2 regions of the Kitasatospora sp. NPDC101183 genome follow, and region 1 is predicted to be linked to the other one. Evidence: riboswitches for the same ligand, from Rfam matches in the RefSeq annotation. Region 1 holds a riboswitch; the other holds the start of a gene.
What was found. Region 1 has a riboswitch for magnesium ahead of ACIRRS_RS05610 (NRAMP family divalent metal transporter). Riboswitches for the same ligand answer to the same signal wherever they lie in the genome.
Positions count from the first base shown of each region.

Region 2: it holds a riboswitch for magnesium, as region 1 does, so the genes downstream of both, ACIRRS_RS07625 (NRAMP family divalent metal transporter) here and ACIRRS_RS05610 (NRAMP family divalent metal transporter) in region 1, are expected to answer to the same signal.

Region 1 is NZ_JBIWOW010000003.1:386,270-393,566, forward strand. It holds gene ACIRRS_RS05595 (winged helix-turn-helix domain-containing protein) at 1-18, opposite strand, end outside; gene ACIRRS_RS05600 (hypothetical protein) at 75-323, opposite strand; gene ACIRRS_RS05605 (hypothetical protein) at 400-672, opposite strand; gene ACIRRS_RS05610 (NRAMP family divalent metal transporter) at 765-2,414, opposite strand; M-box (ykoK) riboswitch at 2,764-2,941, opposite strand; gene ACIRRS_RS05615 (FdhF/YdeP family oxidoreductase) at 3,059-5,350, opposite strand; gene ACIRRS_RS05620 (LysR family transcriptional regulator) at 5,441-6,397, opposite strand; gene fdhD (formate dehydrogenase accessory sulfurtransferase FdhD) at 6,403-7,260, opposite strand.
Region 2 is NZ_JBIWOW010000005.1:15,874-23,170, reverse strand. It holds gene ACIRRS_RS07650 (ABC transporter ATP-binding protein) at 1-331, opposite strand, end outside; gene ACIRRS_RS07645 (PadR family transcriptional regulator) at 328-852, opposite strand; gene ACIRRS_RS07640 (hypothetical protein) at 1,026-1,676, shown strand; gene ACIRRS_RS07635 (DUF1275 family protein) at 1,681-2,358, opposite strand; gene ACIRRS_RS07630 (MgtC/SapB family protein) at 2,409-3,143, opposite strand; gene ACIRRS_RS07625 (NRAMP family divalent metal transporter) at 3,243-4,928, opposite strand; M-box (ykoK) riboswitch at 5,286-5,463, opposite strand; gene ACIRRS_RS07620 (ABC transporter ATP-binding protein) at 5,646-6,428, shown strand; gene ACIRRS_RS07615 (FtsX-like permease family protein) at 6,425-7,297, shown strand, end outside.

The DNA of each region.
Region 1 (7,297 bases):
GGGGTAGCGCACGGCCATGGCGGATGCTCCTTCGGCTGGTAGGAGGAGGGGAGTTCGGGGCGGTTCGGGGCCGTTCAGTGGGCCGCGTGCCAGCTGGCTTCCAGTCGGGTGCGGCCGTCGGCGCCGGTCACGGGCCGCCACCGGGCGCGCAGCGGGGCCGGGCGGCCCACGGGCGGCGCGGCGGGGGCGGGGACGGTCTTCAGGACGGGGCTGTCCAGCGGGCTCTCCGCCAGCCGTCGGCCGAGGGCGGCGAGCGCGGCGCGCAGGGGGCGGCGATCGGTGGACGGGAGGGCGGTGGAGTGGAACGCGGCGACGATGGACATGGCGGGGTCACCTCCGTGACGGGGCCGTGGACGAAAGGAAAGGTATGACGGTGCGTCAGAAGTCATTGACGGAGCGTCAGGAGTGGTGCGAGCCGCGCGAGGCGGCGCCCGCGAGGCGGCGCGCGGCGGCCGGAGGGAGGTCCGCGAACCGGGCGAGCCAGTCCGGGCGGTGGCCCTGACGGGCCAGCAGGTAGGCCAGGTGGACACGCGGCTCGTACGCCGAGGCCGGGGTGTCGGGCGTGCCGGAGCGGGGGCAGGCGCCGGGGTCGTCGAGGCGGTACTCGCGCTCGACGCCGTCGTGCAGGGCGAGGCGGACGCTCGGGCAGCGGTGGAACAGGGTGGTGCGCACAGCCGTACTTCCTTCCTTCCCCGGGAGGGGCGGTCGAGGGTTCCGGTGCCGGGCCGGGGTGGGAGGTGTTCGCCACCCCGGCCCGAGCGGGTCTAGTGGTTGAGCGCCGTCTGGACGATCTTGATGATCACCATGACCATCGCGAGGAGCAGGTAGGCGCGCAGGGCGCCCATGCCGACCTTGCGGGCGGTGGACATGACCGGCTTGGGCAGGGTCTCCAGCGGAGGCATCCGCCAGTTCTCGCGGCCGGTGCGGTCGATCGGGTCCTCCTTGGTGCCCTTGCGGCCGGCCAGGAAGAAGTACCCGGCGACGATCACCCCGGCGATCCCGCACCCGGCCATGATCATCAGGATCGAGTCGGAGGAGATGTCCGGCCAGACCACGGCGGCGGTGAGGATCAGCGAGAGCATCACCAGCACGCCGACCACCAGTGAGGTGAAGGCGTTGGTCTTGGGCCCGTTGACCCAGGGGCCGAGGACGGCCTTGTCGTTGCAGAGCAGCAGCAGGAACACGGTGGCGGAGGGCAGCAGCACCCCGGCGAGCACCTGGACGAACTGCGTCATCAGGCCCTGGGTGTAGTCCGTGGACAGCAGGGTGATGGCGGCCGCCGCGACGACGAGACCGGCGTAGACGGCGTAGAAGCCCTTGGCGCCCTTCACGCCGCGGTGCAGCGAGTGCTTGATGTTGAAGACGTCGCCGATGGCGTAGGCGGTGGAGAGCGAGACCGCGAAGGCGCCGATGATCGAGGCGTCCAGCAGGGCGATCGCGAACAGCACGCCGACCAGGTGACCGGCCTTGTCCTCCAGGCCCTTGGCGATGGCGCCGGCGTCGGAGAACTGGCCGACCGCGTCGGTCCCGGCGAAGGCGGCGGCGGTGAAGCCCATCATCGCGGCGGCGCCGACGATCACGATCACGATGCCGATCCACAGGTCGGCCTTCTCGTACTTCATGAAGCGCGGGGTGATCCGCTTGTCGATGACGTACGACTGCTGGAAGAACAGCTGCCACGGGGCGACGGTGGTGCCCACGATCGAGACGATGACCAGCATCACGGCCGCCAACTCGCCCGCGCCGCCCGGCATCTGCGGCACCACGAAGTCGTGGGCCATCTGCGAGGTCTTCGGGTGGATCACGAAGTAGATCGGCACCAGCAGCAGCGAGCCTATGCACAGCGCCACCGCGACGCGCTCGAAGCGCCGGAAGGAGCCGGTGAAGGCCGAGGCGATGATGATCGCCGCCGCGAGCACGACCGAGGCGACCTTGGGCAGGCCCAGGTACCCGGCCGCCAGTGTCACGCCGATGAACTCGGTGACGAGGGTGAGGGCGTTGAGGAGGAAGAGGTCGATGACGCTGAACGCGCCCCAGAACTTGCCGAAGCGCTCCAGGATCAGGCGGGCGTGGCCGACGCCGGTGACAGCGCCCAGGCGCAGCACCATCTCCTGGTTGACGTACAGGACGGGGACCAGCATGAGCAGGGTCCACAGCAGCTGGGTGCCGTAGTTCTGGCCGGCCTGGCCGTAGGTGGAGAAGGCGCCGGCGTCGTTGTCGCCGACCATCACGATCAGGCCGGGGCCGACGATCGCGAGGAGGGTCTTGAGTCTCGCCGACAACCCCTGGCGCGGTGCGTCGTCGTCGAGTCGGATGGTGCCGAGGGCACCCTTGATGTCGCCGACGTGGGCGTCGTCCAGCACCGCGGAACGCGGCCCGGGAACCTTCGAGTCGAGAGTGGAGTTGGTGGTCATGGCGTTCCTCCCGTGCCCCTGGACAGGTGGGGGCGGTCGGGGGCACGCAGCAGCGATCTTCCCTGCGAGTGGGCGCGGCGCATCGCCGCGCGGCGATGCGGCCCGTAGCGGTGTACGGGCATGGCGGAGCCGCGCGCTGTGGTGAGGTGACGATGCGTCAGATGGACGCGCAGGGAAGGTGGTTACCGCGTGCCGGAGGTGTACGAGGACAAGCGGGGGTAGGGGCAACTGTGGCCCGGACTACTGCAATCCATGTCTCTCGCCTCCTCCCGGTCGACGCACCCCGTGGTGCGTGTCATCGACGCGGCAAGGAGTTCGCCGACGCGGCGCGTGGACGCGCGAAGATGCCGGCTCACCCCAACTCGTCAGAGCTTTGGCACTCCACGGCGTGTCCAGCTCGTGCGAGCCGGAAGCCACTTCGGATCAACCCTTAGGTCGGGAAGATCTGTCCTAACCCTGGGCGTCTCTCGACGTCGTCGGATCAGTGGCCTGTGTCCGTGAAGAAGCCTCACCGAACGAGGTGCCTTCTTCAAACCTCCAGAAGCATATCCCCGCCGGAGGGCCATACTTGCGTACTTGGTAGAACCTTTACCTTTCGTGGGGTGGATCCGGGGCTCTTGCGGAGGCCGGGCCTCCGCCCGCGTTCACGCCCTGGTGACCGTCACGTTGAGGTGCTTCATGATCGGCTGGTCGCTCTGCGTGCTGTAGTCGCCGATCGCGCACAGCACGTTGAGCTCCGGCATGTACCCGGCCGCGCAGCCGCGCGGGATGTCGTACGTGACGGCCAGGTAGCCCTGCACCGAGCGGGTGCTGCCGTCCCGGGCGGTGCTGGTGATGTCGACGGGGTCGAACTCGCCGATGCCCCGCTCGCGCATGTCGTCGCGGTTGAGGAACACCAGGGTGCGCAGGTTCTTCACGCCCCGGTAGCGGTCGTTGTCCGAGTAGATCGTGGTGTTCCACTGGTCGTGCGAGCGCATGGTGCCCAGCGCCAGGGTGCCGGGCGCGGGGACGACGTCCGGCAGCGGGGCGGCGGAGAACTCGGCCCGGCCCGAGGGCGTGAGGAAGACCAGCTCGCGGGCCGGCTGCTTGATCCGGAAGCCCAGCGGCAGCCGCACCCGGCGGTTGAAGTCCTCGAAGCCGTCCAGGACCCGGGCCATGGTGTCGCGGACGCGGTCGTAGTCCTCGACGTACCACTCCCAGGGCGTCGGGCTGTCCGGCAGCGCCGCGCGGGCCATCCCGGCGACGATCGCCGGCTCGGAGAGCAGGTGCGGGGAGGCCGGGCGCTTCATGCCCACCGACAGGTGCACCATGCTCATCGAGTCCTCGACGGAGGTGGACTGCACGCCCGCGCGCTGGTGGTCCTTCTCGGTGCGGCCGAGGCACGGCAGGATCAGCGCCGCGCGGCCGTGCACCAGATGGCTGCGGTTGAGCTTGGTGCTGACCTGCACCGTCAACTCGCAGGCGCGCAGGGCCTCGTAGGTGTAGGGCGTGTCCGGGGCGGCCAGCGCGAAGTTGCCGCCCATGCCGACGAAGACCGTGACCTCCCCGCGCCGCATCGCCTCGATCGTGCCGACCGTGTCCAGGCCGTGGGCGCGCGGCGGGGTGAACCCGCAGACCTCGCCGAGGCGGTCCAGGAAGGCCGTGGACGGGCGGTGGTCGATGCCGCAGGTGCGGTTGCCCTGCACGTTGCTGTGCCCGCGCACGGGGGAGGGGCCGGCGCCCTCGCGGCCCAGATTGCCGCGCAGGAGGAGGAGGTTGACGATCTCGCGCACCGTGTCCACGCCGTGCTCGTGCTGGGTCACGCCCAGGCACCAGGAGAAGATCGAGCGGTCCGCCTCCCGGTAGATCCGCGCGGCCCCGAGGATCTCGGCGCGGCCGAGGCCGCTCTGGCGCTCGATCTCCTCCCAGGGGGTGTCCAGGCAGACCTTGCGGTAGGCCTCGAAGCCCTCGGTGTGCCGGTCGATGAACAGCTGGTCCAGCGCCTTCTCGTCCGTGGCGGACTGCTCCAGGACGGCCTTCGCCATGCCGCGCAGCAGTGCCATGTCCCCGCCGATGCGCGGCTGGAGGTTGAGGGTGCTGGTGCGGGTCGCCCGGTTGAGCGCCATGTCGGTGAAGTCGTGCGGGATGATCGTGCGGGTCGCCGCCGCCTCCACCAGCGGGTTGACGTGCACGATCTGCGCGCCGCGCTTGAAGGCCTCGGCGAGGGAGGTCAGCATCCGGGGCGCGTTGGAGGCCGCGTTGACGCCCAGGATGAACAGCGCGTCCGTGACCTCCCAGTCCTTGAGGTCGACGGTGCCCTTGCCGGTGCCGAGGGAGGCCTGGAGCGCGCGGCCGCTGGCCTCGTGGCACATGTTGGAGCAGTCGGGCAGGTTGTTGGTGCCCAGCTCGCGGGCCATCAGCTGGTACAGGAACGTCGCCTCGTTGCCGAGCCGGCCGGAGGTGTAGAAGGCGGCCCGGTTCGGGTCGTCCAGGCCGCGCAGGGCGTCTCCGACCAGGGCGAAGGCGTCCTTCCAACTGATCGGCACGTAGTGGTCGGTGGCCGCGTCGTACACCATCGGCTCGGTGAGGCGGCCCTGGTCCTCCAGGGCGAAGTCGCTCCAGCCGTCCAGCTCCGTCACCGAGTGCGCGGCGAAGAACTCGCGGCCGACGCGCTTGCGGGTCATCTCCCAGGTGACGTGCTTGATGCCGTTCTCGCAGATGTCCAGGTGCAGGCCCTTGGTGTCGTCCGGCCAGGCGCACCCGGGGCAGTCGAAGCCGCCGTTCTCGTGGTTCATCTTCATGACGGCGCGCGGCCCGTCCACGTACGTGCCCTCGCGGGCCAGGAAGCGGGTGACGCTCTTGGCGGCGCCCCAGCCGGCGGCGGGGTGGTGGTACGGCGCGAAGTGCGGCTCCCCGGCGGGGGAGGGGCCGACCTGCTCGTCATCGGCGTTGGTCACGGTGTCCGCCTTCGTGTCCGCGTAACGGAAGGGCCCCCGGGGGTCGAGGCTAGTCCGGCGGGTGGGGCTCGGCGAGTCAGGGGAACCGGTTCAGGGGAGCCGGTTCAGGACACCCGCGAGGTCGGTGCGGCGGGCCACCTCCAGCAGGGCGCGGGCCATCGGCGGGGCGGGGCGGCGGTCGGGGAGCACCAGGGCGATCGGGGCTCCGTGCTCCGGGGTGGTGAGGGGCAGGGCGCGCATGCCGGACGGGACGCCGAAGACGTGCAGCCAGGCGTACGGGACGACGCTGGCCCAGCGGCCGGTGCGGACGTGGGCGAAGAGGGAGGCGACGGAGTCCGTCTCCACGCGGGGGCGCGGGGCGAGGCCGAGGCCCGTGAAGACGTCGTCGAGCACGCGGCGGCCCTGCATGCCCGGCTCCAGGAGGCAGAGCGGCAGGGTCGCGGCCTGCTCCCAGGTGGCGTCGGGGCCGCCCTGCTCGTCCGTCTCCGTGGTCAGCTCCGTGGTCAGCTCGGTGGTCAGCTCCGAAGTCAGCTCGGTGGTCAGGAGGACGTACCGCTCCTCGTACAGGGGGTGCGTCCGTACGCCCTCGGCGGCCCCGTCGGGGGCGTAGGTGATGCCCGCGTCGATCTCGAAGTCCCGTACGCGGCGCAGGACCTCCTCCGCGCGCAGGTCGGTGCGCAGCTCCACGGAGGCCAGCGGGTGCGCCGCGCAGAACGGGTCGGTGAGCAGGGCGACGGCGCCCGAGGCGGTGGGCACCGAGCCGATCCGCAGGGTGCCGCCCAGGCCCGTGCGCAGGGCGGTGGCCTCCTCGCGCAGCGCGTCCCGGTCGGCGAGGAGGCGCTGGGCGCGGCGCAGGATCCGCTCGCCCTCGGGGGTGAGGCCCTCGTAGGCGCGGCCCCGGCGGACGAGGAGCACCTTGAGCTCCTCCTCCAGCTTGCGCAGACCCTCGGAGAGGGCGGGCTGGGAGACGTGGCAGGCCTCGGCGGCGCGGGCGAAGTGGCGCTCGCGGGCGAGGGCGACGAGGTACTCCAGTTGGCGCAGGAGCATGGAGGTCAGCCGGTTCGGATGTGGTCGGTGTCGATGCGGTCGGTGTCGATGCGGTCCGTGCGGGTGTAGACGTTCATGGACTCGCCGCGCAGGAAGCCGACCAGGGTCAGGCCACTCTCCTCCGCGAGGTCCACGGCCAGGGAGGAGGGCGCGGAGACGGCGGCGAGAAGCGGGATGCCCGCCATCACGGCCTTCTGCACCAGCTCGAAGGAGGCCCGGCCGCTGACCATCAGCACCGTGCCCCGGGCGGGCAACAGGCCCTCGCGCAGGGCGTGGCCGATGACCTTGTCCACGGCGTTGTGCCGGCCGACGTCCTCGCGCAGGCAGAGCAGGTTCCCGTCCGCGTCGAACAGGCCGGCCGCGTGGAGGCCGCCGGTGCTGTCGAACACCTTCTGGGCGGCGCGCAGGCGGTCGGGGAGGGCGGAGAGCTGCTTCGGGGTGACGCGCAGGCCGTCCTCGGCGACGCTCCAGGTGGCGGTGGTGCGGACGGCGTCCAGGCTGGCCTTTCCGCACAGGCCGCAGGAGGAGGTGGTGTAGAAGTTGCGCTCCAGCGAGGCGTCCGGGGCGGGGACGCCGGGAGCGAGGGCGACGTCGACCACGTTGTAGGTGTTGGAGCCGTCGGCGGTGGCACCCGCGCAGTAGCGGATGGCAGCGAGGTGGTCGGCGGCGTGCAGGACGCCCTCGCTGACGAGGAAGCCGGCCGCCAGGTCGAAGTCGCCGCCGGGGGTGCGCATGGTGACGGTCAGGGGGCGGCCGTTGACCCGGATCTCCATCGGCTCCTCGGCGGCCAGGGTGTCGGGGCGGTGCGACGGCACGCCCTCGCGCAGCCGCAGCACCCTGCGGGGGACGGTCACTCGGCCCATGGTGGTCGGCTCCTTGGTGGCGACGTTCGTACGAGTG
Region 2 (7,297 bases), on a different contig from region 1:
CGTTGAGCAGCAGCGGCAGGGCCACGTTCTCCTCGGCCGTCAACTCCGGTACGAGCTGGCCGAACTGGAAGACGAAGCCGAACCTGTCACGGCGTAAGGCGCTGCGCTTCGCCTCGGGCAGGGTGTCGATGCGCTGCCCGTTGAACAGCACCTCGCCCGCGTCGGGCACCAGGATGCCGGCCAGGCAGTGCAACAGGGTGGACTTGCCGGAGCCGCTGGCCCCCATGATGGCGAGCACCTCGCCCGCCTCGGCGGACAGGCTGGCGCCGCGCAGTGCGGGCGTCTCGCCGAAGGAGAGCGAGAGGTCCCGGGCCTCTATCACCGTGGTCATGAGCGCACCTCCGTGGCGAGCGCGTCGAGTCGGGCGGCGGTCAGGTCGATCCACCGCAGGTCGGCGTCCAGGTGGAACAGGCCGTGGTCGGCGAGCAGGGCGTCCACCAGCGGGCCGGTGCGGCGCAGTTCGGTGAGCTCGCGCATGCGGCGCAGGTGGGCGGAGCGCTGGGTGTCCAGGTACTCCTGGGCGTCGCGGCCGAGCATCAGGGCCAGGACGACCTTGGTGAACAGGATGGACTGGAGCGTGGGTTCGGGGGCGACGGGTTCGGTGAGCCAGGTCTCGAACTCGGTGGCGCCGGTCTCGGTGATCACGTAGCGCTTGCGGTCCGGGCCGTCGCCGGGTTCCGCCTCGCCCGCCATCACCTTGCCGTCCCGGGCCAGTCGGCCGAGGGTCGAGTACACCTGGCCGTAGGGGAGGGGCTTTCCCCGGCCGAAGAAGGCGTCGTAGTCGCGCTTGAGGTCGTAGCCGTGGCTCGGCTCCCGCTCCAGCAGCCCCAACAGGGTCAGAGGAACACTCATGAGAGGACCATACACCCGGAGTACATACCGAGTGTATAGCCCGAGCGAATAAGTCGTCGGGCGGCAGCGGGAGCCCCCGTCACTCTTGTGCGCGGGGCGCGGTCGAGGGAGCATCAGGTGGAGATTGCGTAACGAACAGCCGTACGCCCACGCACCCTTGAGGAGCCCTCGACGTGTCCAGCACACCCCGCCCGGCCAGGCCCGCGTCGCCGCCGCGGCGAATCGGCCGACGGCTGAGGCGGGCCTTCGGTGCCCGGCACGAACCGCTCGTCCGCCCCCTCGACCGCTCCCGCTCCCGCGCCTGGCTGTTCGCCCTCCTCGGCGCCGTCCTCGCCGTCACCCTCTCCACCGGCGGCGCACTGCTGTCCTTCCGTACGAGCGCGGCGCAGGCCGACCGCACCCAGGGCGGGCTGCACCAGGTCGACGCCCTCGTGCTCGACTCCCCCGACCACGGCGCGGCCGGCGGCCGCTTCAGCGGCTACAACACCCGGGTGCCGGTCTCGGCCAGCTGGTCGTACCCGGCGGGCACCCCGCACACCGGCACCGTCGACGCGCCGCGCCAGGTGCTGGGCGGCACGCTGCTGCCGATCTGGGTCGACCGGGCGGGCAACCCCGCCTCCGCCCCGATCGACCGGCCCGCCCTCGCCGTCGGCGCGGCCTGCATCGGCACCGGCGCCTTCCTGTGCGCCGTCGCCCTGATCGCCCTCGCGCTGCGACTGCGCCTCCAGGCCCTCGCCCGGCGCGCGGACCGCGCCTGGACGGCGAGTTGGGCGCGGCACGAACCCCTCTGGTCGGGCCGGGCCAGCCACCACAGCGAGGACTGAGAACTCAGCGCGGAGCCGTCCAGGCCTGGGGCAGGTGCGGGCGGGAGGCCACGTGGGTCACGGCGGCGACGGCCGCCAGCAGGACGAGCGCCAGGCCGAGGGCGACCGGCACGTTGGTGTGCAGGACCAGCAGGGCGCCGAGCAGCGCGCCCGCGAACATCCAGACGGTGGAGGCCAGTCGGCGCGCGCCGGTGCGGTCGGCGGCGAGGGCCGTGATGGTCATGGTGAGCACGGTGGTGGTCAGGTCCGGCACCTTGAGGGTGCGGACCACCGCGTTCTGCCCGCCCATGGCGAAGCCGAGCAGCCCGATCAGCGTGTAGCGGGCGCCCTCCGCCTCGTGGCCGGCCACCGCCGCCAGGACGGTGGCCGCGGCGACGAGCAGCGCCTGGGCGGCGACGGCGACGGTGAGCAGCCGCCCCCGGTGGTCCGGGAGCCGGCGGGCGAGGTGCCCGCCGGCCAGGGCGCCGAGGAGGAACGCGGCGAGCGCGGCCAGCGAGGCCGTGGCGGACAGGCCCGCCGCGCCGGCCAGGGCGAAGCCGAGGAACACCACGTTGCCGGTCATGTTGGCGACGAAGACGTGGCCGAGTTCGAGGTAGCTGACGGCGTCGACCACCCCGGTGACGACGGTCAGCACCAGCAGCATCGGCACGAGCGGGCCGTGGTCGGGATCGGGTGTCAGCATCGCTCTCCCCTGGTGGTGGTCCGGCTTCGCGACCTTACTCCCCCGCCTCGTCAGGCCAGCGCCTCGTTGCCGGAGTCGTCCTCCTCGCCCTCCAGGTGCCAGTGGAGGTCCCGCACGCCCGGCTCCAGGGAGAGCCGGGTGACGACCTGCTCCAGCGCGGGCGTGACCTGCCCGGCGATGGAGACGGTGGCCCGCAGGTTGGTCGCGTCCCCGGCGTCGGTGCGGCGGGCGCGCAGCCCGGTCGGAGCGAGGCCGGAGGCGGCGAGGGCCTGGAGGAGCAGCGCGCGGATGTGGGTCTCGGACTTGCGGTCGCACTCCAGGTGCACGATGGCACGGGAGTTGGAGTCCGGGTCGGTGCCGGACTGCGGGGACCGGTCGAGCAGCCGCCCGGCCGGGCGCAGCACCAGGTGGACGGCGAGCACGGCGAGGGTGCCCAGGATCGCCAGCTCCAGCTTGCCGGAGGCGGCCAGCACCCCGACGGCGGCCGAACACCACAGCGTGGCGGCCGTGTTGAGGCCCCGCACGCCGGCGCCGTCGCGCAGGATGACGCCACCGCCGAGGAAGCCGATGCCGGAGACGACGTACGAGGCGACGCGGGTGGGGCTGCCGGTGTCGCCGACGGCCTCGCTGTACAGGACGAACAGGGTGGCCCCGGCCGCGACCAGGGCGTTGGTGCGCAGGCCGGCCATGCGGGCCCGCCACTGGCGCTCGACACCGATCAGCGCGCCGCAGGCGACGCCGGTGGCCAGACGGACCAGGAACTCGACGGTGGTCAGGGTGTGCACGACGGCACCTCCTTCACGGAGAGGAAGGGAACGCGGGGAATACGGACGGACGGGCGGCGAGCCCCTGCTCGCCGCCCGTCCGTACGGGGTGCGAGCGGCTCAGTGGTTCAGGGCGGTCTGGACGACCTTGATGATGACCATGACCATCGCGAGGAGCAGGTAGGCGCGCAGGGCGCCCATGCCGACCTTGCGGGCGGTGGACATGACCGGCCTGCCGAGGGTCTCCAGCGGGGGCATCCGCCAGTTCTCGCGGCCGGTGCGGTCGATGTCCTCCTTGGTGCCCTTGCGGCCCGCGAGGAAGAAGTACCCGGCGACCAGGACCCCGGCGACTCCGCAGCCCGCCATGATCGCCAGGATCGAGTCGGAGGAGATGTCCGGCCAGACCACGGCGGCGGTGAGGATCAGCGAGAGCATCACCAGCACGCCGACCACTGCGGAGGTGAAGGCGTTGGTCTTCGGGCCGTTGACCCAGGGGCCGAGGACGGCCTTGTCGTTGCAGAGCAGCAGCAGGAAGACGGTCGCGGAGGGCAGCAGCACCCCGGCGAGGACCTGGACGAACTGCGTCATCAGGCCCTGGGTGTACGCGGTGGACACCAGGGTGATGGCGGCGGCCGCGACCACCAGGCCGGCGTAGACCGCGTAGAAGCCCTTCGCGCCCTTCACACCGCGGTGCAGCGAGTGCTTGATCCCGAAGACGTCGCCGATCGCGTACGCCGTGGAGAGCGAGACGGCGAAGGCGCCGATGATCGAGGCGTCCAGCAGGGCGATGGCGAACAGGACGCCGGCCAGGCGGCCCGCCTTGTCCTCGATGCCCTTGGCCAGCGCGGACGCGTCGGAGAACTGGCCGAACCCGTCGGTCCCGGCGAAGGCCGCAGCGGTGAAGCCGATCATCGCGGCGGCGCCGACGATGACCACGACGATCCCGATCCACAGGTCGATCTTCTCGTACTTCATGAAACGCGGGGTGATCCGCTTGTCGATGACGTACGACTGCTGGAAGAACAGCTGCCACGGGGCGACGGTGGTGCCGACGATCGAGATGATGACCATCATGACGGCGGCGAGCTGGCCGGAGCCGCCGGGCATCTGCGGCGTCACGAAGTCGTGGGCCATCTGCGAGGTCTTGGGGTGGACCATGAAGTAGATCGGCACCAGCAGCAGCGAGCCCGCGCAGAGGGCGACGGCGACGCGCTCGAAGCGCTGGAAGGAGCCGGTGAAGGCCGAGGCGATGATGATCGCCGCCGCCAGGACCACGGCGGCGACCTTGGGCAGGCCCAGGTACCCAGCCGCCAGCGTGACGCCGATGAACTCCGTCACCAGGGTGAGGGCGTTGAGGAGGAACAGGTCGATGACGCTGAACGCGCCCCAGAACTTGCCGAAGCGCTCCAGGATCAGGCGCGCGTGGCCGACGCCGGTGACGGCGCCCAGGCGCAGCACCATCTCCTGGTTCACGTACAGGACGGGGACCAGCATGAGCAGGGTCCACAGCAGCTGGGTGCCGTAGTTCTGGCCGGCCTGGCCGTAGGTGGAGAAGGCGCCGGCGTCGTTGTCGCCGACCATCACGATCAGGCCGGGGCCGATGATCGCGAGCAGGGTCTTGAAGCGGGCCGAGATGCCGCTGCGGGGCGCGTCGTCGTCGAGGCGGATGGTGCCGAGGGCGCCCTTGATGTCGCCGACGTGGGCGTCGTCGAGGACGGCGCTGCGCGGGGTGGCGGCGGGTGCGGTGGTCGCGGTGGTGGTGGCGGTCGCGGCGGGGACCTTCGGGTCCAGCATCACGTTGGTCATGGCGGGGCCTCCCTTGCCCCGTTCGGGGCTGCAGGGGGCACGCAGCAGCGATCCTCCCTGCGAGCTGCGAGCGCGCCGTCGCTCCGCACGGCGACGCTGAGCGGCGGCGGCCGTACGGGCATGACGGATCGTCAGACGGACTGTCTCGGGGCGCGGTTGAGCGCAGCGCGGAGCAGTCGGTTGAACGCGCAGGGAAGGTTGTTACCGCGTGCCGGAGGTGTGCAAGAGCATGCGGGGGTAGGGGCAACTGTGGCCCGGACTAGGGCAGTCCATGTCTCTCGCCTCCTCCCGGCCGGGGGCGCACCGTCGGTGCGCCGCATCACGACACGGCAAGGAGCACACCGGTCGCGCAGGACCGGTACACCCCAACTCGTCAGAGCTTTGGCACTCCACGGCGTGTCCAACTCGTCCGAGCCGGAAGCCACTTGGGATCAACCCTTAACTCGGGAAGATCTGTCCTGAACCTGGGCGTCTCTCGACGTCGTCGGGTCAGTGGCCTGTGTCCGTGAAGACGCCTCACCGAACGAGGTGCCTTTCTCAACGTCGAAAAGCATAGACCCGCCGCGACCGGCCCCGCGCACCTTTTCGGCCGTTCATCGACAGCTTTGTAGAACCTTGACCAAATCCCGGGACTGGATGGGCTCGACCTCGACATATACAGTTCACCGACATATAGTTCACCGACATATGCAGCTGAACAGCTCACGAGGGGGAGGCATGTCCCACACCGATCCGACCGCACCCGTCCTGCGGCTCGCCGCCGTCACCCGGGTCCACGGGAAGGGCGCGGCCGAGGTTCACGCCCTGCGAGGCGTCGAACTGTCCGTCCACCCAGGCGAGTTCGTCGCCGTCATGGGCCCGTCCGGCTCCGGGAAGTCCACTCTGCTCACCCTCGCGGGCGGCCTGGACACACCCAGCGACGGCGAGGTGCTCGTCGAGGGCGTCGCGCTCGGCGGCCTCAGCCGGCGCCGGCTCGCCGACCTGCGGCGGCGCTCCATCGGCTACGTCTTCCAGGACTACAACCTGATCCCGGCCCTCACCGCCGCCGAGAACATCTCCCTGCCGCGCGAACTCGACGGGGTTCCCGGCCGCCGCGCCCGCCGCGAGGCCGTCGCCGCGCTGGAGGAGCTGGGCATCGCCGAGCTCGCCGACCGCTTCCCGGAGGACATGTCCGGCGGGCAGCAGCAGCGCGTGGCCATCGCCCGCGCCCTGATCGGCGAGCGGCGCCTCGTCCTCGCCGACGAGCCCACCGGCGCGCTCGACTCCGCCACCGGCGAGTCAGTCCTCGCCGTGCTGCGCGCCCGCTGCGACGCCGGGGCCGCCGCCATGATGGTCACCCACGAGGCCGCGCACGCCAGTTGGGCCGACCGCGTGGTGCACCTGCGCGACGGCGAGATCGCCACCGAGAGCCGTGGGCACCGCAGCCTCGCCCGGCAATCCGCCGCCCAGCGCTACCTCGCGACCGGCGACGACGTCGAGACGGGCGAGGTGAACCGGTGAGGTTCGGAGCCTGGCGGGTCGCCCTGCGCCTCGCCCGCCGCGACGCGCTGCGCGCCAAGGGCCGCAGCGCCCTGATCGTCGCCATGATCGCCCTACCCGTCCTCGGCGTCACCGGCGCCGACGTCGTCCACCGCAGCGGCCAGCTCACGCCCGGCGAACGCGTCCAGCGCGTCGTCGGCGGAGCGGACGCCTACGTCAGCGCGCTCAATCCCGGCCAGTCCGTCGAGCAGGCGCCCATCGCCGAGGACGGCGGCTCCTTCGTCGTCCAGCCCCGGCCCGGGGACGCGCCCACCGCCGAGCAGCTCAAAGCGGCCGCCACCGACCCGACCGCGCTGGTCACCTCCCTGCTGCCGCCCGGCAGCACGCTGATCGCCGCCCGCTCCGGGCCGGAGACCGGCGCCACCTCCCCCGAGGGACTGGTGCGCGCCGCCACCACCGAGGCCGACCTCGCCGACCCCGCCTGGCACGGACGGCTGAACCTCGTCGAGGGCCGCGCGCCCTCGGCCGCGCACGAAGTCGCCGTCAGCCGGGCCTTCCTGGAGCGCGGCGGCCTCAAGATCGGCGCCACCACCACCGTCCAGGGCCTGGAGGGCACCACCTTCACCGTCACCGGCGCCGTCGAGCGCCCCGGTGAGCTCGGGCGGGCCGAACTCGTCGCTCGGCCGGGCGAGTTGATCGAGCCGATGAGCGCGGCCGCCGACAGGGCCGCGGCCGGTTCCGGTGCCGCCGCCGGGCCCGCCGACCGCTCGGGCGGCGGGCACCGGGCCTGGCTGGTCAAGCTCCCGGTCGGCGCCGCGATCGACTGGGCCAAGGTCCAGGAGGTCAACAGGTACGGCTACACCCTCACCGCGCGCTCCGTCGCGCTCGAC